4 regions of the Lachnospira hominis (ex Hitch et al. 2025) genome follow, and region 3 is predicted to be linked to each of the others. Evidence: predicted binding sites of a transcription regulator. Region 3 holds the regulator's gene; each other region holds the start of a gene.
The links. The regulator Rex, encoded in region 3, represses fermentation and respiration genes when NADH is low (regulators of the CRP and FNR family bind a similar motif). The targets are predictions, from matches to a motif close to ATTGTTAANTANTTAACAAT.
Positions count from the first base shown of each region.

Region 1: pflB (formate C-acetyltransferase) is a predicted target of Rex. The motif match lies at 1,504-1,523, and genes of this name have one in related genera.
Region 2: WMO38_RS02170 (phosphoketolase family protein) is a predicted target of Rex. The motif match lies at 2,174-2,193, and genes of this name have one in related genera.
Region 4: adhE (bifunctional acetaldehyde-CoA/alcohol dehydrogenase) is a predicted target of Rex. The motif match lies at 4,594-4,613, and genes of this name have one in related genera.

Region 1 covers NZ_JBBMES010000003.1:52,028-58,521, forward strand. The annotation lists gene WMO38_RS03835 (Y-family DNA polymerase) at 1-1,150, shown strand, start outside; gene WMO38_RS03840 (hypothetical protein) at 1,140-1,334, shown strand; gene pflB (formate C-acetyltransferase) at 1,684-3,936, shown strand; gene WMO38_RS03850 (hypothetical protein) at 4,562-4,828, shown strand; gene WMO38_RS03855 (MarR family winged helix-turn-helix transcriptional regulator) at 5,219-5,641, shown strand; gene WMO38_RS03860 (aldo/keto reductase) at 5,644-6,494, shown strand, end outside.
Region 2 covers NZ_JBBMES010000002.1:71,273-77,766, forward strand. The annotation lists gene WMO38_RS02160 (NAD(P)/FAD-dependent oxidoreductase) at 1-519, shown strand, start outside; gene fucO (lactaldehyde reductase) at 764-1,912, opposite strand; gene WMO38_RS02170 (phosphoketolase family protein) at 2,241-4,616, shown strand; gene WMO38_RS02175 (AraC family transcriptional regulator) at 4,744-5,793, opposite strand; gene WMO38_RS02180 (GHKL domain-containing protein) at 5,991-6,305, shown strand; gene WMO38_RS02185 (hypothetical protein) at 6,302-6,487, shown strand.
Region 3 covers NZ_JBBMES010000001.1:175,599-182,092, forward strand. The annotation lists gene WMO38_RS00770 (DEAD/DEAH box helicase) at 1-454, shown strand, start outside; gene WMO38_RS00775 (5-methyltetrahydrofolate--homocysteine methyltransferase) at 496-1,179, shown strand; gene WMO38_RS00780 (homocysteine S-methyltransferase family protein) at 1,172-3,652, shown strand; gene WMO38_RS00785 (redox-sensing transcriptional repressor Rex) at 3,713-4,381, shown strand; gene WMO38_RS00790 (hypothetical protein) at 4,388-4,996, shown strand; gene WMO38_RS00795 (NAD(P)H-hydrate dehydratase) at 5,003-6,494, shown strand, end outside.
Region 4 covers NZ_JBBMES010000004.1:114,206-120,699, reverse strand. The annotation lists gene WMO38_RS05630 (carbohydrate-binding domain-containing protein) at 1-378, shown strand, start outside; gene WMO38_RS05625 (GntR family transcriptional regulator) at 559-933, shown strand; gene WMO38_RS05620 (phosphotransferase) at 1,026-1,796, opposite strand; gene adhE (bifunctional acetaldehyde-CoA/alcohol dehydrogenase) at 1,813-4,446, opposite strand; gene WMO38_RS05610 (AI-2E family transporter) at 4,796-6,034, shown strand; gene WMO38_RS05605 (GNAT family N-acetyltransferase) at 6,060-6,494, shown strand, end outside.

The DNA of each region.
Region 1 (6,494 bases), on a different contig from region 3:
ATGTCTTGCTGTGTCGCCTGCGATGAAAGCTCTTGGCGTGAAGAACAGATGCCGTGTGTTTGAGATTCCCAAAGGTATTGATTATATTATGGCACAGCCGAGAATGCAGCTTTATATTGATTATTCGGCAAAGATATATGGCATTTATCTGAAGTACATTTCAAAAGAGGATATACATGTATATTCTATAGATGAAGTTTTTATGGATGTAACAGAGTATCTTTCTTTATATGGAATGACTGCGAAAGAACTGGGCATACGTATTATGCAGGATATATTTGATACAGTGGGGATTAGGGCAACGTGCGGCATAGGTACTAATCTTTATCTTGCAAAGATTGCACTTGATATAACTGCGAAACATGCGAAAGATTTTATCGGTGAACTTGATGAGGAAAGTTATAAGAGGACGCTGTGGCATCACAGACCACTCACAGATTTCTGGAGAGTGGGGCATGGACTTGCCGGAAGACTTGCACAGGCAGGGATATATGATATGGCACAGATTGCAGAGGCAGATGAGCAGATCCTGTATGATATGATTGGCATTGATGCTGAACTTCTCATTGACCACGCATGGGGGATAGAACCGGTTACTATTGCGGATATTAAGAAATATAAGCCGAGAAGCAGCAGCATAACGAGCGGTCAGGTTCTTGCAAGGGATTATGAACATGAGGAGGGAAGGCTTATCGTCAAGGAAATGGCTGACGGAATGTGTCTTCAGCTTGTTGAGCAGGGAATGGTTACGGATTCGGTGACAATCTATATAAATTACTCAAAAGAATATAGTGCAGCTGCGGGAGTGCCACAGTCCGTGCGTGGTTCAATTATGCTTCCGTCAGCGACAAGTTCATCTAAAAAGATGCTTCCGTTTATTTCAAAGCTTTATGATGAGGTTAAGGATAAAAATATTCCTGTGCGTAAAATCAATCTTATATTTAACAGGCTGACAGATGAAGCCTACAGACAGGTTGGGCTGTTTGATGACGATATAGATGGTGACAGGGAAAATAAATTACAGCATGCAGTGCTTGATTTGAAGAAGAAGTATGGCAGAGATGCGGTATTGAAAGGCATGAATCTTGAAAAGGGTGCAACTGCAATAGAAAGAAATCATCAGATTGGGGGACACAGAAGTGGTAATTAGAAAAAGTACAGTAAATAATACAAGAAAAAAGATGCCGGTCGAAGAACGTGCCAAGCAGTTTATGCCATTTTCAGCACTGAAAGGTCTTGATGAAGCACTTCGTGAACAGGAAATTATTGCCGAAGAAAATGTAAAAACGGAGACTGTAAAAGAGGATGATATATGTCAGACTGAAGATAATTAAGTAGAGGTGCATTTTTGACAGCTTCAGTTAATTATGTGAATAATATGTGCATTTTGTACAGATAAAAGTACAAAATAACCGCATAAATTCAAGGATTGTACTAAATTCAATAATATGAAAATTACTCTTGATTTTACATTGTTAAAATGTTAGTATGCTCTTGTCAGTAATTGTTACTTATTTATCAAAGTTGTTACAAACGCATTTTTGTCACAGGAGAATATCTTAATTAAAATCAATGCATTGCATTTAGAATAAGATATTTTTTTGATTATAATAGCTGACAACATTTTTTATAATGCGGATTGTATACAGTGTACAAAATTAAAACAAGGAGGAACAAGGAACAATGGTACAGATGGATCAGTGGAACGGTTTCAAAGGTAGACTTTGGAAGGAAGAAATCAATGTAAGAGATTTCATCCAGAATAACTACAAGCCATATGACGGAGATGAAAGTTTCCTGGAAGGCCCAACAGAGGCAACAAATAAGCTTTGGGGCAGATTACAGGAGTTACAGAAGGAAGAAAGAGCTAAGGGCGGCGTACTTGACATGGAAACAGAGGTAGTTGCAGGCCTTACAGCTTACGGTCCTGGATATATAGATGAGTCTATGAAAGACCTTGAACAGATTGTAGGTCTTCAGACAGATAAGCCATTAAAGAGAGCATTTATGCCTTATGGTGGTATTAAGATGGCAGAGGAATCATGCAAGAACTATGGTTACGAGCCAAATCCTGAATTACACAAGATTTTTACAGAATATCATAAGACACATAACCAGGGTGTTTTCGATGCTTACACACCAGAGATGAGAAAGGCTCGTCACAGCCACATCATCACAGGTCTTCCAGATACTTATGGTCGTGGTCGTATCGTAGGTGACTACAGAAGAGTTGCTCTTTATGGTATCGATTTCCTTATGGAAGAGAAGAAGAAAGATCATGCTAACTGCGGATGCGGTACAATGACAGATGACGTTATTCGTTTAAGAGAAGAGATTTCTGATCAGTACAAGGCACTTGCAGGTATGAAGAAGATGGCAGAAAGCTATGGCTATGATATTTCTAAGCCAGCTACAAATGCAAAGGAAGCTTGCCAGTGGTTATACTTTGGTTACCTTGCAGCTATCAAGACTCAGAATGGTGCAGCTATGTCAGTTGGACGTGTTTCTACATTCCTTGATATCTATATTCAGAGAGATCTTGATAACGGCGTTATCACAGAGAAAGAAGCTCAGGAACTTATCGACCATATGGTTATGAAGTTCAGAATGGTTAAATTCGCAAGAATTACATCATACAACGAATTATTCTCAGGTGATCCAACATGGGCTACACTTGAAGTAGGTGGTACAGGTATCGACGGACGTTCAATGGTTACAAAGAACGACTACAGATTCCTTCATACACTTGAAAACATGGGACCTTCGCCAGAACCAAACCTTACAGTTCTTTACTCATCAAGACTTCCTGAGAACTTCAAGAAGTATGCAGCAAAGATTTCTGTTGATACATCTTCAATCCAGTATGAGAATGATGATGTTATGAAGGTTACATGGGGCGATGACTATTCAATCTGCTGCTGTGTATCTGCTACACAGACAGGTAAGGAAATGCAGTTCTTCGGAGCTAGAGCAAACCTTGCTAAGTGCTTACTTTACGCTATCAATGGTGGTGTTGATGTTAAGAACAGAGAACAGGTTGGTCCTGCTTACAAGCCTATCACATCTGAATATCTTGAGTATGATGAAGTTGTTGAAAAGTTTGACGCTATGATGGATTGGTTAGCTGACCTTTATGTTAATACACTTAACCTTATCCAGTATATGCATGATAAGTATTACTATGAAGCAGCTGAGATGGCTCTTATCGATACAGATGTTAAGAGAACATTCGCTACAGGTATTGCCGGATTCTCACATGTTGTTGACTCACTTTCAGCTATTAAGTATGCAAAGGTTAAGACAGTACGTGACGAAACAGGTATTGTTGTAGATTACAAGATTGAGGGAGATTTCCCTAAGTATGGTAATGATGATGACAGAGCTGATGATATCGCTGTATGGCTTCTTAAGACATTCCTTGAGAAGATTAAGAAGAGACATACTTACAGAGATTCAGAGCCTACAACATCAATCCTTACAATTACTTCAAACGTAGTTTACGGTAAATATACAGGAGCTATGCCAGATGGTCGTCCAGCAGGCACACCACTTTCTCCTGGTGCTAACCCAAGCTACGGTGCAGAGCAGAATGGTCTTCTTGCATCTCTTAACTCACTTACAAAGCTTCCATACGAATGGGCACTTGATGGTATTTCAAATACACAGACAATGAACCCAGACGCATTAGGACACAACGAAGATGAAAGAGTTGCTAACCTTGTAAACGTTATGGATGGTTACTTCGATCAGGGTGCTCATCACCTTAACGTAAACGTATTCGGTAAGGATAAGCTTATCGATGCTATGGAACATCCTGAAAAACCTGAATATGCTAACTTCACAATCCGTGTATCAGGTTACGCTGTTAAGTTCATCGACCTTACAAAGGAACAGCAGATGGATGTTATCAGCAGAACATTCCATGACAGAATGTAATCATACGAATAGTATAATTGCTTGAAATTAGAATGCAGTATTTAAGCGGTTTGGCAAAAAATGTATATACTAATACTTAATGTAAATTGGTGTAAACTAGTACAGTTTGGTTTTTTATCTGAACCAAAACTGAACCAAACTGCTTAAAAAACTGAACCAGATAAAAGTGGCTTTAAGTTGCTTGTTTACTGGTGATAAGTTACATTAAGTTATAACAAAAAATGAAAAAGCCACCTGTATTCAAAAAATGCAGTACAATCTGAGATGATTGTACTGCATTTTTGAGTTTATGTGAGCAATGAGCCAAAATCTGTGCATGCATGAGAATTTGACGACTGTGAAATGATTTATTTTTATGGATAATAAACCACAAAGGGTGTCAAAGTCCTTATCCTCAGAAGGCAAAAGAGGAGATTATGCTGATTAATAATTAGTGTATCGTGAACGCATATGCGACTAGACGGTAGTTCCAAGTATGCGGGCGTAATGGGGATTCATAGGAATCACGCATACATACATCTTTGTATATATTTCCCAGATATATATTAAGATAAGAGTTCTAATTCATAGGTACTTCTTACATATAAGAAAGGCAAAATATGTATGGCTCCGTAAGGAAAACATCATGGAGATTCATGGTGGAAAGACAATGCTTACCTTCCTTGATTCCAACAAGGATTATAAGCTCTACGATGAGCAGAATCGTGTGGTGACAACCCAGAAAGGAACCGAGCTTTATACTCACTATGACAAGGTGGAGTCATCTGTCAGGGAGTGTTACGAGAAAGTGCAGAAAGCACTTGCCGTAGGAGTTCCGAAAGCAACGATTCTTACTTACTTCTATCCGGAGGTTACTGTGGAGAAGATGAGTTCATATCGGAAGAAGAAGTAAATGTTATCGCATAGGCACAGGAAATGTGGTATACTGTGCCTATGTAAAAAAGAATGTGTTTTACAAATCGGGATTTGACGATTTGGTGAATCCCGATAGATTAATTTTATGTGGAACATAAACGTTGAAGTTGCAGAATTGTTAACTTTATATTTTATGAGCTAAGGATGGTTGTGAGGATATGCATCGTTTGCATCGTCTTTTGTTCTATTAATTTGAGCCCTTAATCAGCAGAATGATGTTGATTAAGGGCTTATAATGATTTTAAGAACTAAATGACAGATATTAAGCTGACTAGTTGAACGAATAACTTATTCATGTATTGATATTGACAATAGTACGAAAACGTATTATTATAAAATACGAAATCGTATTATAAGGGAGCGGGTTATGAATTCAAGAAGTTTTTTCTATGATTTTGGGAGAGCACTTTATCATGTTGATTCGTTTTATGATGAATTTGCAAAGCAAAGCAATGTTTCTTCTGCATTATTATGGGTTTTGTATGCATTGAATGATGGAAATTCACACACACAGATTGAAATCAGTAATGATTGGGAATTGCCAAAAACAACTGTTAATACGGTGATTAAAGAGATTCAGAAGAATGGCTATGTTGATCTTATTCCAATCAAAGGGAAAAGGCGCGAGATGTCGATTGTCCTTACAGAGAACGGGAAGAAGTATGCAGATAGGGTTCTTGCTGATCTTTATAAAAAAGAGGCGGAAGTATATAAAGCTTTTAGCTCAGATGAATATGCAATAGTGGCTGTATTGGAAAAGATAGCGAAAAAATTGAAGGGAGTTGAATAAGAGTGGAATATGTGAATTTAGGAAAATCTGATTTAAAGGTTTCACGCATATGTATGGGTTGCATGGGCTTTGGAAATGCAGCAACAGGTCAGCATAGCTGGACAGTTGATGAAGAAATATCCAAATCTATTATTAAAAGAGGCCTGGAACTGGGAATCAATTTTTATGATACAGCAATTGCATATCAGGCCGGTACAAGCGAGGAATATCTTGGAAAGGCAATCAGAGAATATGCAAAAAGGGATGAAGTAGTCATTGCTACAAAGTTCCTTCCAAGATCACAGGAGGAAATCGCAAATGGAATTTCCGGAAAGGAACATGTGCACAGCAGTTTGGATGCAAGCCTTTCCCATTTGGGAATGGATTATGTAGATTTATATATCTATCATATGTGGGATTGGAATACTCCTGTAGAGGACTATCTTGCCGGTATGGCAGAAGGAGTAAAGGTCGGGAAAATCAGACAGATTGGTATCGCAAATTGTTTTGCATGGCAGTTGGCAGAGGCTAACGCAATTGCAAAAGAAAATGGATGGCCGGAATTTGTTTCCGTTCAGAATCACTACAATCTTATTATGCGTGAAGAAGAGCGGGAAATGAATGTATATGCAGCTGAAAGAAATATAGCACTCACGCCATATAGTGCCCTTGCAGCAGGTCGCTTATCTAAAAGACCGGGTGAGATATCAAAGCGCTTAGAGCAGGATGCATATGCAAAGCTAAAATATGATGCAACTTCTGATAAAGATGCAAAGGTAATTGCAAGAGTTTGTGAAATTGCGGATGTGCATGGTGTTTCCATGACAGAGGTTTCCTTGGCATGGCTGCTTACAAAAGTATCATCTCCTGTTGT
Region 2 (6,494 bases), on a different contig from region 3:
GTAAATGGACATTCATATAAAGATTTAAAATCTAACAATACAAATCTTGCAATCTTATGTTCGCATAATTTTACTGAGCCATTTAACCAGCCGATTGAATATGCTAAAAAAGTCGGAGAACTTACAAATATGCTTGGAGCCGGTCAGATTATGGTACAGCGTTATGGTGATATTCTTGACGGAAAGAGAACATGGCAGAAGGAACTTGCACAGTCCAATGTAAAACCGACACTGCCTGATGCGGTTGCTGGCGATATCACAGCAGCAATGCCATATCGTGCAATGGTTAATATTATTAATTTCATACAGGCAGTAGACCATGTTGTTCCGGGTTTTGCAAGTACAGAGACTCTTTTGTATTCTCCGGAATTGAAATTTTACAGTAATAAGGTTAAAATGGATGAAAATCTGAATACAAATGTAGAACATCTATACTGTCTTGGCGATTCAAGCGGATGGACAAGAGGTCTTATGATGGCATCTGTGATGGGTGTCCTTATGGGAAGAAAGCTTATTTAGTTTTCTGTGAGAAATTTAAAAAGTGATAAATGCAAAAAAAATAAAATTACATAAAAAATAAAACCACATCAAAAAAATGTGGGTTCTCTGTAATATACAAGAATAGAAAAATCCCACCGGGCAGTAGTTAAATGTTGTCCGGTGGGATTTTAATTTTATTGCGTACAGAGAGGTAAAATCCGTAATTACATATGAATCAGTCAGATGCCGCAATAACATAATTTAGTGAAAGGAGTTAGTGAAATTACATAAGTGAGCGATATAATGCTGCAATTTCTTCAACTGATGTATCTCTTGGGTTACCAGGACGGCATGCATCAGCATAAGCTGATTCAGATAAGAACTGAACATCATCTTCTTTTGCAATTTCCTTGAGATTTGCAGGAATACCAACATCTGAAGAAAGTTTCTTAACTGCATCAACAGCAGCTTTACGATATTCTTCCTGAGTCATATTTTCAACGCCTTCAACGCCCATTGCTTTTGCGATGTATTTGTATTTGTCGCCTGTGAATGGAGCATTGTATTCCATTACTGTTGGGAGAAGAATAGCATTGGCAACGCCATGCGGTGTATCATATACAGCACCAAGTGCATGAGCCATTGAATGAACGATACCAAGACCTACATTAGAGAAACCCATACCTGCGATATACTGACCGAGAGCCATGCCTTCACGTCCTTCTGGAGTATTGTCAACAGCACCTCTTAATGAGTTAGATATAATCTCAATAGCTTTTAAGTGGAACATGTCTGTCATTTCCCATGCGGCTTTTGTAGTATAACCTTCGATGGCATGTGTAAGTGCATCCATGCCTGTTGCGGCTGTAAGACCCTTTGGCATGCTTGACATCATGTCTGAGTCAATAACTGCGATTACAGGAATATCATGTGTATCAACACATACGAATTTACGTTTCTTTTCGACATCTGTGATAACGTAGTTAATAGTAACTTCTGCTGCCGTACCTGCGGTAGTAGGAACTGCTATAATAGGAACACATGGTTTCTTAGTAGGAGCAACGCCTTCGAGGCTTCTTACATCAGCAAACTCAGGATTGTTGATGATAATGCCGACAGCCTTTGCTGTATCCATTGATGAACCGCCGCCGATTGCAATTATGTAGTCAGCACCTGAAGCTTTGAATGCTGCAACACCGGTCTGTACATTTTCAATTGTAGGATTTGGTTTGATATTTGAATAAATCTCATAGGCAAGCCCTGCTTTGTCAAGAACGTCAGTAACCTTCTTTGTTACATTAAACTTGATGAGGTCAGGGTCTGAACATACAAATGCCTTTTTAAATCCACGTACATTTACTTCATCAGGAATTGAGTTGATAGCTCCTGCACCATGATAAGATGTTTCGTTTAATACAATTCTGTTTACCATAATAATAGTTCCTCCATGTTTTATTTAAAAAATCAAGATGTAAATACCTTTGCTATTATTTTAACAAATTAGTACCAAAATGTCAAAATAATTTGGTAGATTTGTATTAAGTTTTCTGATAAAAATATGTAATAAATTGATTATGATTATAAAGTCTGTGTAAAGCTGTAGTTTTGACTTGCTTTATACACATTAATACAAGTCGGAATAGGTAACTTTTGAAAAAAGTAATAGGATTTGGGTATTGTAATGAATAAAATCATTGTCTAAAATATAACAAAATCAAACAAAAAGATTTATAGAAGAATGAGTTTAGGAGGAAAGCGACATGGCAGAAACAAATGTTGTTGAAAAACAGCCTGTTACAGATGAATACCTTAAAAAGATGGATGCTTACTGGCGTGCAGCAAACTATCTCGGAGCAGCACAGCTTTATTTACTTGATAATCCACTTTTACGTGAGCCGCTTACTATGGAACATGTAAAAAAGAAGATTGTTGGTCACTGGGGAACAGTTCCGGGACAGAATTTTGTATATGTTCATTTGAACAGAGTAATTAAAAAATATGATCAGGATATGATTCTTATTTCAGGTCCGGGCCATGGCGGAAATTTCTTTGTAGCCAATACATATCTTGAAGGAACTTACAGTGAAGTATATCCAAACATCGGTGAGGATATGGATGGACTTAAAAAGCTCTGCAAGCAGTTCTCGTTTCCGGGCGGTATTTCAAGCCACGTTGCACCTGAGACACCTGGTTCAATCAATGAAGGTGGTGAGCTTGGTTATTCACTTGCACATTCATTTGGTGCAGTATTTGATAACCCTGATCTTATTGCAGCCTGTATAGTTGGTGATGGTGAGGCAGAGACAGGTCCTCTTGCAACATCATGGCAGTGTAATAAGTTCTTAAATCCTAAGACAGATGGTGCAGTTCTTCCTATTCTTCATCTTAATGGATATAAGATAAGCAATCCTACAGTTCTTGCACGTATTTCACATGAAGAACTTGAGCATTTCTTTGACGGATGCGGCTGGAAGCCATATTTTGTTGAGGGTAGTGATCCTATGGAAATGCATAGAAAGATGGCAGAAGCTCTTGATACTGTAATGGATGAGATTAAAGCAATCCAGAAAGACGCAAGAGAAAATAATAATACAGAAAGACCTAAGTGGCCTATGATTGTACTTCGTACACCAAAGGGCTGGACAGGTCCAAAGGAAGTAGATGGCAATCAGATTGAAGGCTCATTCAGGGCACATCAGGTACCTATCATGATGGATAAGCCTGAACATCTTGATATGCTTAAGAACTGGCTTGAAAGTTATCATCCTGAAGAACTTTTTGATGAGAACGGAAAGCTTATACCTGAACTTAAAGAACTTGCACCTGCAGGTGACAGAAGAATAGGTTCTAATCCACATGCTAACGGTGGTAAGCTTTTAAGAGATTTGAGACTTCCAGATTTCCGTGAGTATGGAATTGACGTTCCTAAGCCGGGTGCCGTTGAAGCACAGGATATGATTGAACTTGGCGGATTTGTAAGAGATATATTTAAGTTGAATGATGATGCCAAGAATTTCCGTATATTCGGACCTGATGAGACTATGTCAAACAGACTTGGAAAAGTATTTGAAGTTACTAACCGTGACTGGAATAATGAAAAATATGATACAGATGAATTCCTTGCACAGGACGGACGTGTAATGGATTCAATGCTCAGTGAGCATATGTGTGAAGGCTGGCTTGAAGGGTATCTTCTTACAGGACGTCATGGATTCTTTGCAAGTTATGAAGCATTTATCAGAGTTGTAGATTCAATGTGTGCACAGCATGCAAAATGGCTGAAGGTATGTAACCAGCTTCCATGGAGAGCATCTATTGCATCATTAAATCTTATATTAAGTTCAAATGTATGGCAGCAGGATCATAACGGATTTACACATCAGGATCCGGGATTCCTTGACCATATTGCCAATAAGAAAGCAGATGTTGTAAGACTTTATCTTCCACCTGATACTAACTGTCTTCTTTCATGTTTTGACCATTGTATCAGAAGCCGTAACTATGTAAACGTACTTGTTACATCTAAGCATCCAAGACAGCAGTGGCTCACAATGGAGCAGGCTGTAAAGCATTGTACACAGGGTATCGGTATCTGGGAATGGGCAAGTAACGACCAGGGTCAGGAACCTGATATTGTTATGGCATGCTGCGGTGATACACCTACACTTGAGACTCTTGCAGCAGTTACAATTTTAAGAAAGGCACTTCCGGAGATTAAAATTCGTGTTATCAACGTAGTAGACCTTATGAAGCTTGAGCCTAAGTCAAAGCATCCACATGGATTAAGTGATGCAGAATATGATGCATTGTTTACAAAAGATAAACCAATCATATTTGCATTCCATGGTTACCATACACTTATTCACGAACTTACATACAGAAGAACTAACAGAAACATTCATGTATATGGATATCAGGAAGAAGGAACTATCACAACTCCATTCGATATGCGTGTCCAGAATGAAATTGACCGTTTCCATCTTGTAAAGAATGCTGTTAAGTATCTTCCACAGCTTGGCAACAGGGGTTCATATCTTGTTCAGGAAATGAATGACAAGCTTGTTGAACATAAACAGTATATCCATGAATATGGTATTGATATGCCGGAAATTAGGGATTGGAAATGGGATATGTAACTATATGATTAAATAAATTTGCTATAATAGATACCTTTTCTTACATAATTCTATAGAAAATGCAGGGCATACTAAATGGTTGGCTCTGCATTTTCATTTTTATGTAAAATTAAATCAACAAAGTTTTTTATGACTTATTTTTCTTACGGAACTGTGCCGGCGTAATCTTATATTTGTCAGTGAAAATTTTATAAAAATATCCTTTGTTCTGGTATCCGACTTCGTGAGAAATCGTGTCAATTGTGTGGTCAGTGTTAATCAGCATGTCTTCAGCTTTTTTGAGACGCAGTGACTGAAGATATTCCGTATATGTAAGACCAGTCTGGCTCTTGAGCAGCCGGTTAAAGTAATCTTCCTGAAAATGAAATTCATTGGAAAGCTGCATAATTGAAATATTATTAAGATTATTATTGATATAATTAGTGATTTCTTCAAAAAGAATCCAATTCATACGTTTGCGGAGCTGCTTTGACAGAGAAAATTCATATTTGGTACTAAGAATGTGAAAAATTCTTATGAGAAGTCCCTGACATATAAAAGGAGAGGCTTCATCATGACGCTTTAGTTCTTCAACAAGGCTTGTAAGTGTCTGCTCCATTAAAACTTTTCCATCGGAATGTGGACGGAAGTGAAGATATTGTTGTAATGTTTTCTGTTCAAGTAATGCAGTGCTTAAAAAAGAAGAAATACGTTCTGTCGTAACATGATGCTTTACAATATCGTCAAACATGAAGTTAGTTATGCCAAGAAACAGAATAGTTGCATTGCTGCTGTCAAGAATCTCCTGATGCTGGCAGTTCTTATCTATAAGGCACAGTTCGCCTTTATGGAATGTGAATTCGCTGCCGAGAATCTTCTGACGGTATTCTCCGTCAATAATATAAAATAATTCAAGATATTCATGTGAGTGCATCTGGGTTCTCATGCCATGTTTAAAATGACAGCTGTATGTAAATGGTGTATCACATGGAAGAATAGTTGCATAAAGGCTGCTGTTATCAGGTATATCCCATAGCAGAGTAAATAAATGCTCCTTGTCGGGCATGGGATATTCCTTTACTTCTATATCACGGGATGAATATTCAGGACAGACAATGCCGAACTTCTGATAGATATCGGGAGTTTCGATATTGTGTTCATCATATATAAGTTGTTTTGTAAGAGACTGCAAATCCATATATAACCACCAAATTTATAAAATGTATATTGATAATATAACACAATATTTTTAAATTGCAAGTAAAAATGTTAAAAAAATTCAAGAAAAATATAGAAAAATGTCAAAAATAATGTTAATATTATTTTATAAGTAAAAGGCATATTTTATTAATATGTATAAACGGGAGCGTATAAATATGGATATTGCAGTTTGTGATGATTCAATATAAGATTGAAAATTCAAAAAGAAACATGAATTTACAAAAGCTTGTAATAAAACAGCGTGGACAGATTCAGACTGTAGCATATAAATCAATAATATATATAGAGGGCAGCAACCATCTTGTTAAAAATTCGGCAGATAAGAATCGGAAAAAGAAAATCAGAAGCTCAGAACACGGATGGGGAATGAAAATTCTTGATGACATAGCACAGCAGTATAACGGAAGGCTTGAATACGGTTTTAAAGATGGCATATACAGTACTATGTTTTCTCTTGTATATACGAATAATCAGGAGGAAGGCATATGATAACTGCGATTAATTTCTTTTTGTATTTTTTTGGCTCTGGTATTGAACTGGTAGCTATTACATTTATGCTGACACCTAAAAAATCAAAATTATCGGCATTTATTATTATGTTTATGTCATTTTTTTCGGAGCCACATATAAGTTTTTCTATGTCAATGACGACAGCGGCATGCAAAGTGTAATTATATC
Region 3 (6,494 bases):
AAATATAAAGGAGACTATTGAAGCCGGAGGGCTTTCAGATATGGTTGAGGCTGTTGAGGACAGGCTTAATATGGAAGATTATACATGCCTTGATGTGGCTGCTGCACTTCTTAAAATGGTAGTAGGTGATTCACTTGAGGACAGAGAGGAACTTGAACAGGTTCATTATGACCTTGATGCTGACAGGAGAGGCATGGTAAGACTTTTTATCAATGTGGGTAAAAAAGATAAGATTAAGCCGGCTAATATTCTTGGTGCAATAACAGGTGAGTCAGGAATTCCCGGTAAGCTTGTCGGCTCTATCGATATGCTTGATAATTATACATTTGTTGAAGTACCTTCAAAGTATGCAGATGCAGTTCTGCTTGCAATGGAAAATGTTACCATAAAGGGCAGAAAAATCAGCATGGAAAAAGCAAAGGGAACAGGACGTAAAAAGAAGAAAAAAAGATAAAATTCATAGCAGATGCTATGAAAGGCGGGAGTTAATGATACATGCATGCTGATATAGTTCTTGGACAACTCGATAAAAATGAAGCATTAAGATATATGGGACACAGAGGTGAGGATATTGATGAGCAGCTTGATAAGCTTATAACAAAATGTGAGAAAGAAGTGCTTAGCTGTGTAAAACCCAGATTTGTATACAAAGTATGCGATATTTCAAGAGAAGAAAAAGGAATTCTTGTTAAAGATACGAATCTGTTTCTTACAGGAAATTCTATAAAAAAACATCTTGATGGATGCGATAAGGCTGTGCTTATGGCGGTTACGATATCTGCTGATGCAGACAGACTTATAAGAATAGCACAGATACGTGACATGGCTGAGGCTGTTGCGATAGACAGTCTGTGCAGCGTTGCAGTTGAACAGGCATGTGACCGGGCTGAACTTATCATAAAAGAGGAAAATCCCGGATATTACCAGACATTCAGGTTTGGACTTGGATACGGAGATCTGCCGATAAGTCTTCAGGGACAGTTCCTTCATGTATTAAATGCTCCAAAACAGATTGGGCTTAATGTCAGTTCGACAGATATGCTCACACCGACAAAATCAGTTACGGCAGTTATAGGACTGTCGAAAAATCCAATTCCTCAGAGGGCAAGAGGATGTCAGACATGCAGTATGAATAAGAAGTGTCAGTTCAGACAGAAAGGTGGACGTTGTAATGGCTAGAGATTTTAGAGAATTATTAAAAAGAGATTATGTTATTCTTGATGGAGCAATGGGAACAATGCTTCAGGCAGCAGGCATGAAAATGGGTGAAACACCTGAGATGCTTAATATTACACATCCGGAACTTCTTGTTTCTATTCATGAGCAGTATCTTAATGCCGGTTCAGATGTAATATATGCCAATACATTTGGCGGCAACGCTTACAAACTGGAAGAATGCGGACACAGCGTGGATGAACTTGTCACTGCAGGAATTAAAAATGCGATTACAGCCAGAGATAATGTCAAACCTGAGGCACTGGTAGCACTTGATGTAGGTCCGATAGGCCAGCTTTTAGAGCCTACAGGCACTTTAAGCTTTGAAGAGGCATATGAGATGTATGCAGAGGTGGTGAAAGCCGGAAGCAATGCGGGGGCTGACCTTGTTGTATTTGAGACAATGACAGACCTGCTTGATGTAAAGGCTGCTGTACTTGCCGCAAAAGAAAATTCTGACCTTCCTATAATGTGTACAATGACATTTGAGATGAATAAAAGAACATTTACAGGATGTATGGTTCCGTCAATGGCACTTACTCTTGAAGGACTTGGTGTTGATGCCATTGGTGTCAATTGTTCACTCGGCCCAAAAGAGTTAGAACCTGTTATAGAAGAAGTTACAAAATGGACCAACCTTCCTGTTGTAGTTAAGCCTAATGCAGGACTTCCTGACCCACAGACGAATGAATATAATGTGGGACCAAAAGATTTTGCTGAATTTATGAAAGATTTAAGAAAGTACGGAATCAGGGTATTCGGCGGATGCTGCGGTACAAATCCGGAATTTATTAAAGAACTTTCAGATATGCTTAAAGAAAATGGCAATGCAATTGTAAATGAGCTGCCACAAAAAGTAATTCCGGCAGCAGTATGTTCTGCAACAAAGGTAGTTCCGATAGACCAGCCGAGAATAATCGGTGAGAGAATTAATCCTACAGGCAAGAAAATATTTCAGGAAGCTTTGCGTAAAGGCGATATAGATTACATACTTAATCAGGCACTTGAACAGGTTCAGGCAGGAGCTGATATTCTTGATGTCAATGTCGGACTTCCGGGAATAGATGAGCGTGAGATGATGATAACAGCTGTCAAGTCACTGCAGTCAGTAGTGGATGTTCCGCTTCAGCTTGATTCTACAATTCCTGAAGTGCTTGAGGCAGCACTTCGTGTATACAACGGTAAGCCGATAGTCAATTCAGTAAACGGTGAGGAAGAGTCTCTTAAAAATGTTCTTCCACTTGTAAAAAAATACGGAGCTTCTGTTGTTGGACTTACTCTTGATAAAAATGGTATTCCTAAAAAGGCGGAAGACAGATTTGCAATTGCAAAGAAAATTCTAGATGCGGCACTTGCAATAGGCATTCCGAAAGAAAATGTATACATTGACTGTCTTACACTTACTGCATCTGCAGAGCAGGACGGGGTAGTTGAGACGCTTAAAGCACTTCACCGTGTCAAGACAGAACTTGGATTGAAGACAGTTCTCGGCGTATCCAACATTTCCTTCGGGCTTCCTAACCGTGTGCTTGTAAATCACATTTTTCTTACAATGGCACTTGAAAATGGACTTGACCTTCCTATTATCAATCCTAATATTGAAGAGATGACAGGTGCTGTAAGAGCTTACAAGCTTCTTGCAGGATTTGATAAGAATTCAGTTGATTTTATAAAGCATTATGCAGGAAAACAGATAGTACCAAAGATTGTCATTTCTGAAAATAAATCAGCAGGAACGGACACAAAATCAGGGCCGGATGGTGCAAAGGGCATACAGCAATCAGCTTCTGATAATGATACAGGACTTGAAGGTGATAAGCTTGCACTTTACAATGCAGTTCTTAACGGACTTAAAAATGAAGGTGCTGACTGTACAGCTAAGCTTCTGGAAAATACAGACTCAATGGAAGTTGTCAATGAAGTTTTAATACCGGCACTTGATAAAATCGGTGAGGAATTTGAAAAAGGCACACTTTTCCTTCCGCAGCTGATAATGTCCGCATCAGTTGCACAGGCGGCATTTGAAGTTATAAGAAAATTTATGATAAAAAGTGATGCGGCACCGGTGAGTAAAGGAAAAATTGTAATTGCGACAGTAAAAGGCGATGTGCATGATATAGGAAAAAATATTGTAAAAGTTCTTCTTGAAAATTATGGATATGATGTTATAGATCTGGGAAAAGATGTTCCTTATCAGGCTGTAGTTGATGCGGTAAAAGAAAATGATGTAAAACTTGTAGGACTTTCAGCACTTATGACAACAACACTTGTATCAATGAAAGAGACAATCGAACTTTTGCATGAAAATAATCTTGATTGTAAAGTTATGGTAGGCGGTGCTGTCCTTACACCGGAATATGCAAAAGAAATTCATGCGGATTTCTATGCGAAAGATGCGAAGGAATCAGTTGATATTGCCAAGAGAGTATTAGGCTGACTTTGACATTGTTTTAACATTGGTTTATAATAAAAAATACGAAAAAACAGGAAGGTACGGATGAGCAATATGGAAGAGACAAAAAAAATATCATCTGCGGTAATCAGGAGACTTCCAAGATACTATAGATATCTTGGTGAATTGATTGAAAGCGGTGTTCAAAGAATCTCATCAAAAGAACTCAGTGCAAGGATGAAGGTTACCGCATCGCAGATAAGACAGGATCTGAACAATTTTGGAGGGTTTGGCCAGCAGGGATACGGATATAATGTAAAGTATCTTTATGATGAGATAGCTAAAATTCTTGGTATTGACCGTACTCATAATATGATTATTATCGGTGCAGGTAATCTCGGTGCAGCACTTGTTAATTCGGGTGATTTTGCAAAGAGAGGATTTATAATAAAAGGTGTTTTTGATAATAATCATGAGCTTAAAGGCAAAAAGATAGGCAGTCTAGATATTATGATGATGGATGAACTAAAAGGGTTTATAAAAGAAAATAATATCGAGATAGTTGCACTTACAATTCCAAGACAGGCAGCAAGAGAAGTTGCAAAAGAAGTGGCTGAAGACGGAATAAAGGCAATATGGAATTTTGCACATACAGACCTTAATATGCCTGAAGATGTTGTAGTTGAAAATGTACATTTATCAGAGAGCCTTATGAGACTTTCATATAATATAGCAAATAAAAATGGTAAAACTCGTAATATACAGGAGGGGTGATTTATCATGGCAGATATTACATATGATTTAATAAAAGACACAGCATCATTTAATCATATTCCTATTCTTACACTAGATAAGAGATGGTATCTGCTTGTCCCGGAGGTCAGCAAAACTGACGAGATAAAGTATTGGGAAAAAAAGGTTAATGACCTGCTAAAAAAACAGGGACAGGTAACCAATGATTTAAAAGAAGTAAAAAAGATAAAAGAACAGGTTATTCAGGATGTCGTTGAAAATATGGAAGAAGACGGCAATGATTTTCGTCGTAAGAAACGTATGAATAAAAACCAGCGTCTTATACATGAAGCAAAAGACAAGATTGAATCACTTGAAGATGAAGAAAAAGAGATTCCAAGACAGCTGGCAGAAGCTAATAGAAAACTTCTGGTTGAAACGGTAAAGATGTGCTATGCGAAGATTAATGAAAACAAAGCAGATCTTGAAGTGCTGGATAAATGGATTGAAGCTACAAGAATCAAGCTCAAAAAGAATCTTCTTATAAAGCATGATAAGGAGAGTATGAACGAACAGCTTTATTCGGGAATGCATAATATCTTTGGACCGGAGATCATGGGAGTCCTTGATGATATTAATTCAAAAGGTCAGGAGTAACTGTATATGAAGTATTTACTTGATTCTGCTGCAATGAAAAAAATAGATGAATATTCAATAAAAACGACAGGGATTCCATCTGTAGTTCTTATGGAGCGTGCAGCATTGTCTGTATCATCATTTGTGGAAAAACTTGCATACAATAAAAAAGACAGCGGAAAAAAAGATATAAGCATCTGCGTTGTCTGTACAAAAGGAAACAATGGAGCTGACGGGCTTGCTGCCATACGTCAGCTTTATCTTCATGGTTATAAAACATTGGTGTATGAAGCTGGCAGAAAAGAGCCGGGAACAGATGAGTATGAGCTGCAGAAAAATATTATAAAAAATCTTGAAATTCCATTTGAATGTGCAGTACAAGATAACATACTACCACTGGATGAATATGATTTTATTATAGATGCAATGTTTGGAATTGGACTTTCAAGAGATGTCACGGGTGTTTATGCACAGATTATAGATGAGATTAACCGTGTCAGTGCAGTTAAGGTGGCGGTTGATATTCCGTCGGGGCTTAGTGCGGGAATAGTTCAGGTAAGCAATAAGAAAGTAAAAGCAGATTATACAGTTACATTTGGATTTGACAAGACAGGGATGGTTTTGTATCCCGGTAGGAAATATGCAGGAAAAGTAATAGTTTCTGATATAGGTTTTGCAGTCAGTCAGGACAATGTGCAAAAAATATTAGAAAATAATCCGGCAAGAATGATTGAAAAAAAGGATATTCTGACGATTCCCGAAAGAGAAGCAGACGGTAATAAAGGAACGAGCGGAAAAGTGCTTATAGCGGCGGGAAGCAGGAGTATGGGCGGTGCGGCGTTTATGTCAGCACAGTCTGCATACAGAAGCGGCTGCGGGCTTGTGAGGGTTTTTACACATGAAAATAATAAAAATGCACTTCTTACACTTGTGCCGGAATCAATATGTGACACATATAATGATAAAAACAGCAATTGTGATGAACTTACAAAATGGTGTACATGGGCTGACTGCATTATTGCAGGCCCGGGCTTATCGGTTTCAGGACAGTCAGAAGAGATTGTAAAATGCATTTTACAATCAGGTTCGGATGCAACATTAATACTTGATGCGGATGCTTTGAATATCATCTCAGAAAATGAAGAATATTATGAATATATAAGCAGATACAAAGGCAAAGTGATTATGACACCGCATGTTGGAGAAATGTCACGGCTTACAGGAAAAAGCATAGGACAGATAAAGGGAAATCCTGTGGAGACGGCATCATGTTATTCAAAAGAACATGGTGTTATATGCGTATTAAAAGATGCAGCAACAGTGGTTTGTGACCATGATGACATATATATCAATACTTCCGGAAATTGCGGAATGGCAACAGGCGGTTCCGGAGATGTGCTTACGGGAGTTATTGCCGGCATGATGTGTGCAGGATTTGATGATGAGTGTTTTGCAGCAGCACTGGCTGTATATATACATGGCTGTGCCGGTGATATGTGCCGGAAAAATCAAGGCACAT
Region 4 (6,494 bases), on a different contig from region 3:
ACAACATTAGGCACTGTAAGTGCAAATTCTGCATTTTCACTTACGGATTCATCAGGAAATGTGATAATGTCATATATACCAACAAAGAATTATGCGTCTGCGATTGTATATTCATCAGATATTAAGAGCGGAAGCACATATACGGTAACTGCGGGAAGCACAACACAGTCAATTACGGTGAACAGCAATGTTACAACAAACGGAGTCAGTGGAGGCTTCGGCGGTGGTCAGAATGGCGGTTTCGGAGGCGGACAGCGTGGAAGACAGCCTGGAGGCAGTAACCAGCAGGGTGGAAATCAGCAAGGTGGAATGCCGGGCGGAAATTCGGGCAACGGACGTTCAAATAGTGTCAGCAGTTCAACTGTAAATCAGGTATAAACTATAAATAAAATAAAGTATATATAACAGGGCAGAACACAGTATAACAGTGTGTCCTGTCCTGTTTTTGCTGTGCTTTTTGATAAGATACATCTTTGTATTTAATTTGGGATACCACAACACAATATAACAGTTGACATACAGATATATACTGTTATATACTGTTTGCGAGGTGATGAAATGAATATAAAAGTAAATTCTACATTGATGATTCCTATATACGAACAGATTGTTGACCAGATAAAAACACTTATACGTATTGGCAAGCTGGAAGAAAATGATATGCTTCCGTCGGTGCGTTCTCTTTCAAAAGAATTAAAGATTAGTGCACTGACAGTTAAAAAAGCTTATGATTATCTTGAGAACGAAGGTTTTGTTGTGACGGTTCACGGTAAAGGAACGTATGTTGCTGCGTCCAATTCCGAAATACAGGAAGAGGAGCAAAGAAAAGAAGTTGAACTTGATATTGAGATGGCTGTAAAGAAGGCGAGACGATACGGTATTAGTGATGAAGATATAAAGGGTATTTTTTCACTTGTTATTGATGAAAATTAAAAGACGGTAGCTTTAATGATGTTTAGTTGTTAAAGCTGCCGTCTTTTTATGTCTTGTTGTATTTAATTAGTTTGTTGTGAATATAGCCGGTATTATTGGAAATCCACCACATTTACCCAATGCTCGAGAAGTTCTTTTTCATCAGGTTTGTTTTTTGCCATTCTTGCGGCGGCAACAATAGGAAGCCAGCCTGTTACATACGATTTTTTAGTGTCTGTTGCAACACAGAACTGTGTCATATACATATCTGCGATATCGATGCTGCTGTCAGAGTATTGCAGCTTTAACAGAAGATAAGTGTTGGCTATGTCGGCACTGGCATTGCCCTGCGTTGCGTGAACCCAGTCAACAGCGGTGATTGATGTTATGTCGGCATTATCATCAATATTTACGATTATGTTGTCAGGACAAAAATCACCATGGCACAATTTTGTGTGCTTTGGCATCGTATTAAGTCTTGTGAGCAGTTCGTATTTTACAGAACTATCAAGAGTTTCAATGTCATTAATCTGTCTTATTAATTTATCTTTAAGCTTTAAGAGAAGCGGGTTAGATTTCTTTTGAAAATCAACCTGATATTCAACCATTTTTTTGATATAATCAGCAGTTTTTTCGGGATGCTCTTTTATAAGCTGTGTAAGAGTTATGCCGTCCGTATATTCACTTGTGATTTCCCATTGGCCATTGTTTACAGATACAGAAAGAAGCTTTGGAATATTAACTCCGGCATCTTCAACTCTTGCAGTATTTAATGCTTCATATAAAACATCTGATTTGTTATAATCTTTGGAAAAAACTTTTATTGCGGTATTATTTTCAAGATAAACTGATTTTAAATTGTTTTGTGAAATGCATTTTTTCATATAAACACATCCTTTCTTATTCGTCAATTTCGACTGGTTTTCCGTAATATGCCTTGAGGTACATTGCCTTAATTTCTTTCATTAGAGGGTAGCGTGGGTTTGCACCTGTACACTGGTCATCAAATGCCATTTCTGTCATTTCGTCGAGAGTGCGTAAAAATTCTTTTTCATCAACGCCATAATCTTTTATAGTCTTTTTGATTCCGACTTTTTCCTTCAACTCTTCAATGGCTGCAATAAGATTTTCAAATTTTTCGTCATCATTTTTTCCTTTGATATGAAGAAAATCTGCACATTCTACATAACGTTCTTTGCAGTGAGGATATTGATACTGTGAAAATGTTCCCATTTTAGCAGGAACTTCTGCAGCATTGAATCTCATTATATCAGTGATGAGGAGTGCGTTTGCAATACCATGAGGAAGGTGGTGGTATGCACCGAGCTTGTGAGCCATAGAGTGGCATACTCCAAGAAATGCATTTGCAAATGCCATTCCGGCCATGGTTGAAGCTGTAGCCATCTGTTCACGGGCTTTTGCGTCGTGCGGACCATTTTCATATGCGGCAGGAAGATATTCAAATATATTTTTCATAGCTTTTAAAGCAAGACCGTCTGTGTAGTCTGTTGCCATAATAGATGCATATGCTTCGAGAGCATGAGTGAGTGCGTCTATGCCAGAAGCAGAAGTAAGACCTTTTGGCTGGTTCATCATCATATCAGCATCAACAATTGCCATTTTTGGAAGAAGCTCATAATCAGCGAGAGGATATTTTATTCCGCTTTCTTCGTCTGTGATAACAGCGAAAGGAGTAACTTCAGAACCTGTTCCTGATGAAGTAGGAATGGCAATGAAGTAAGCTTTTTCTCCCATTTTAGGGAATGTGTATATACGTTTTCTTATATCCATAAAACGCATAGCCATATCCATGAAATCAACTTCAGGATGTTCATACATAACCCACATTATCTTGCCGGCATCCATTGCTGAACCGCCGCCTACAGCGATTATGCAGTCTGGTTCAAAGAGCTTCATGGCTTTTGCACCTTCCTTTGCACATGCAAGTGTAGGGTCAGGAGCAACATCGTAAAATACTGTGTATACAATACCGAGTTCATCAAGTTTGTCGGTTATGCATTTTGTGTAGCCATTTTTGTAGAGGAACTGATCTGTTACTATGAATGCTTTCTTTTTGCCAAGAACTGTCTTTAATTCATTGAGTGCAACAGGAAGGCAGCCCTTTTTAAAATATACTTTTTCAGGTGCTCTGAACCACAACATGTTTTCTCTCCTTTCAGCAACGGTTTTAATATTAAGAAGGTGTTTGACACCGACATTTTCGGAAACTGAATTGCCGCCCCATGAGCCACAGCCGAGTGTAAGTGAAGGCGTCAGCTTGAAATTGTATAAGTCACCGATGCCGCCCTGAGAAGAAGGGGTGTTGATAAGAATACGGCATGTTTTCATAGTTTCTTCAAATATATCAAGTTTTTCTTTTTCTGTTTCTGAATTAATATAAATAGAAGAAGTGTGTCCGTATCCGCCGTCTGCGATAAGATGTGAAGCTTTATCTATTGCATCGTTGAAATCGTCTGATTTGTACATTGCAAGAACAGGTGAAAGCTTTTCGTGTGCAAATTCTTCAGACAAGTCGACAGAAGCAACCTCTCCGATGAGAATTTTGGTCTCACGTGATACATCAACTCCGGCGAGTTTTGCAATGGTATATGCACTCTGACCTACAATCTTTGCGTTGAGAGAGCCATTGATAAGGATAGTTTTTCTGACTTTGTCAAGCTCGGTCTTTGTAAGAAAATGGCAGCCTCTTGCAATAAATTCATCTTTTACGGCTTTGTAAACTTTTTTGTCAACAATAACAGACTGCTCAGAAGCACAAATCATACCATTGTCAAATGTTTTTGAGTGGATGATTGAATTGACTGCAAGAACAACATCGGCTGTTTCGTCAATAATGGCAGGAGTGTTGCCGGCACCTACACCGAGTGCGGGTTTTCCTGATGAATATGCAGCTTTAACCATTCCAGGACCGCCTGTTGCAAGAATTATATCAGCCTCTTTCATAAGTGTGTCTGTAAGTTCGAGAGACGGAATATCAATCCAACCTATAATGCCCTTTGGAGCACCAGCTTTTACTGCAGCGTCAAGAACAACTTTTGCAGCTGCAATTGTTGATTTTTTAGCTCTTGGATGAGGGCTTATTATTATTGCATTTCTTGTCTTTAAACATATTAAAGACTTGAAAATAGCAGTGGAAGTAGGGTTGGTCGTAGGAATTACTGCGGCTACAACACCAATTGGTTCAGCAATCTTTTTTGTTCCATAAGCTGAGTCCTCTTCGATGACGCCACATGTCTTTGTGTCACGATAAGCATTGTAAATATACTCAGAAGCATAATGGTTTTTGATTACTTTGTCCTCTATAATTCCCATTCCTGTTTCCTCAACTGCCATTTTGGCAAGTGGGATTCTGGCCTGGTTTGCAGCAATAGCTGCCGCTGTAAATATTTTATCAACTTGTTCCTGTGTGTAAGTTGAAAAAATCTGCTGTGCTCTACGCACTTCATTGATTTTCTTTTCAAGTGCGTCTACTGTGTCAACAATTTCTGTACCCGACATAATTTTTTCTGACATACAAAATCCTCCTTGTTTTTGCGGAGCAAAAATCCTAATGTGCATCTTTGATGCACTATATCCTCATGGCGAGGAGAGGATTTATCCTCCTTGTTATTGTTCCTTTTCTCATAATTGCAGCAGAGCTAATATTTTCTGCCATAAAAGATTGTTATTATTTTAACAAAGTTAATATAACACTATATTTTTTTTGTGTCAATATGCATATTATTAACATTGCTTGATATTTTTTTAAAAAATTTTTAAAATTCCATTGCGTGATACTATGTTATGTTGTATCATTAATATAGTTTTAGAAATAGTGGGGGATGAATTGACTATTTATAGAATATGTGAGGAATTATTTAATATGAAAGATACGTTTAAAAAGTATTTATATCTTGCCGGAAGCTTGTTTCTTGCATTTGCTTTGTCTATTGTGCTGTTTTTTGTTTTATATAAGATAGATGCGATAAAGAGTGTTATCGGGCATATTGTAAAAACTATGATGCCATTTATAATTGGTGCAGTATTGGCATATATAATTTGTCCTTTGTGTAATAAGCTTGAAGTTTTGTTTGATAAATTATTTTCAAAGATGAAGAACGAACAGACTAAGGAAAAAATATCAAGGACATTAAGTGTATTTGCAGGAATGATTATTGCGGTTATTGCAATTTATCTTGTACTTATGATTGTTATTCCACAGCTGATTGACAGTGTTGTAAGACTCGTTCAGATTCTGCCATCAAGTGCAGATAAGCTTATAGGATGGCTTAATCATTCGCTTAGCTCTAATGAACAATTGCTTCAATATTCGCAACAGGTGATTGATAAGGCATATACGATGCTTGAGGACTGGCTTTCAAACGGACTTCTTGATTCTGTTGAGAAAGTGGCAACCGGGATTTCGTCAGGTGTAATTAATCTGCTCGGTGTGCTTCTTAATATATTTATAGGTTTTATAGTTGCTGTATATCTGCTGCTTTCAAGAAAAAAATTTGCACGGCAGGCAGAACTTATCGTGTATAGTATATTAAAAAAAGAAAAGGCTGACACTGTAATGGAAGAGGCAAGATATTGTGACCGCGTTTTCGGTGGGTTTATCAATGGAAAGATTCTTGATGCAGTAGTGGTTTCACTTATTTGTTATGCCGGCATGATGATTTTCAGATGGATTAATCCGGGAAAAGTCATGATGAGTGAAACACTTGTTGCTGTAATAGTTGGGATTTTTAATGTAATACCATTTTTTGGATGGTATATCGGGTTGTTTTTATCAGCACTTCTCATACTTATGGTTAATCCCATGCAGTGCATTTTCTTTGTGATTTTTGACTTTATATTACAGCAGATAGATGGTAATATTTTAGGTCCTAAGATTATAGGTGATACAACAGGAATTTCAAGTATATGGGTGCTTTTTTCCATATTCCTGTTTGGAGATATATGGGGATTTGCAGGTATGCTTCTTGGAGTTCCGATGTTTGCCATTATGTATCACTGGATTAAAAAGCTGGTATTTAAGGGGCTTGATAAGAATGAACAGACACAGATGAGTGTTGATTATGAGAATGATTTTCCAAAAAAGAAAAAGACTCATCAATAATATAAGGAGTTATGATACATATTTTATGAAACATTTAAAAAATAATATTAAAGATTACACAATACGTTCGCTTACAACAAAAGATTTAGATGCATATAATGCACTTTTAAGATATGCATTTCAGGTTACAGAACAGGAACTTACCGAAGTTGGCTGGGAAAATGACGAGATTAAGCAGTCAAAGTTTCCTGTTTTGCAGAGAGCTGATGTTGTGGGGTGTTTTGATAATGATTCGTTAATATCACAATTTGCTGTATATCCGCTTGATATGAATATTTATCATCAGTTATATCATGTCGGCTTTATAACGAGTGTATGTACATATCCAGAGTATTCAGGACAGGGTATTATGGCTACGCTTATGCACAAGAGCCTGAGCCATATGAGAAAAAGAGGTCAGTCAATGGCACTTTTATATCCTTATTCTATACCATTGTATCGTAAGTTTGGATGGGAGATT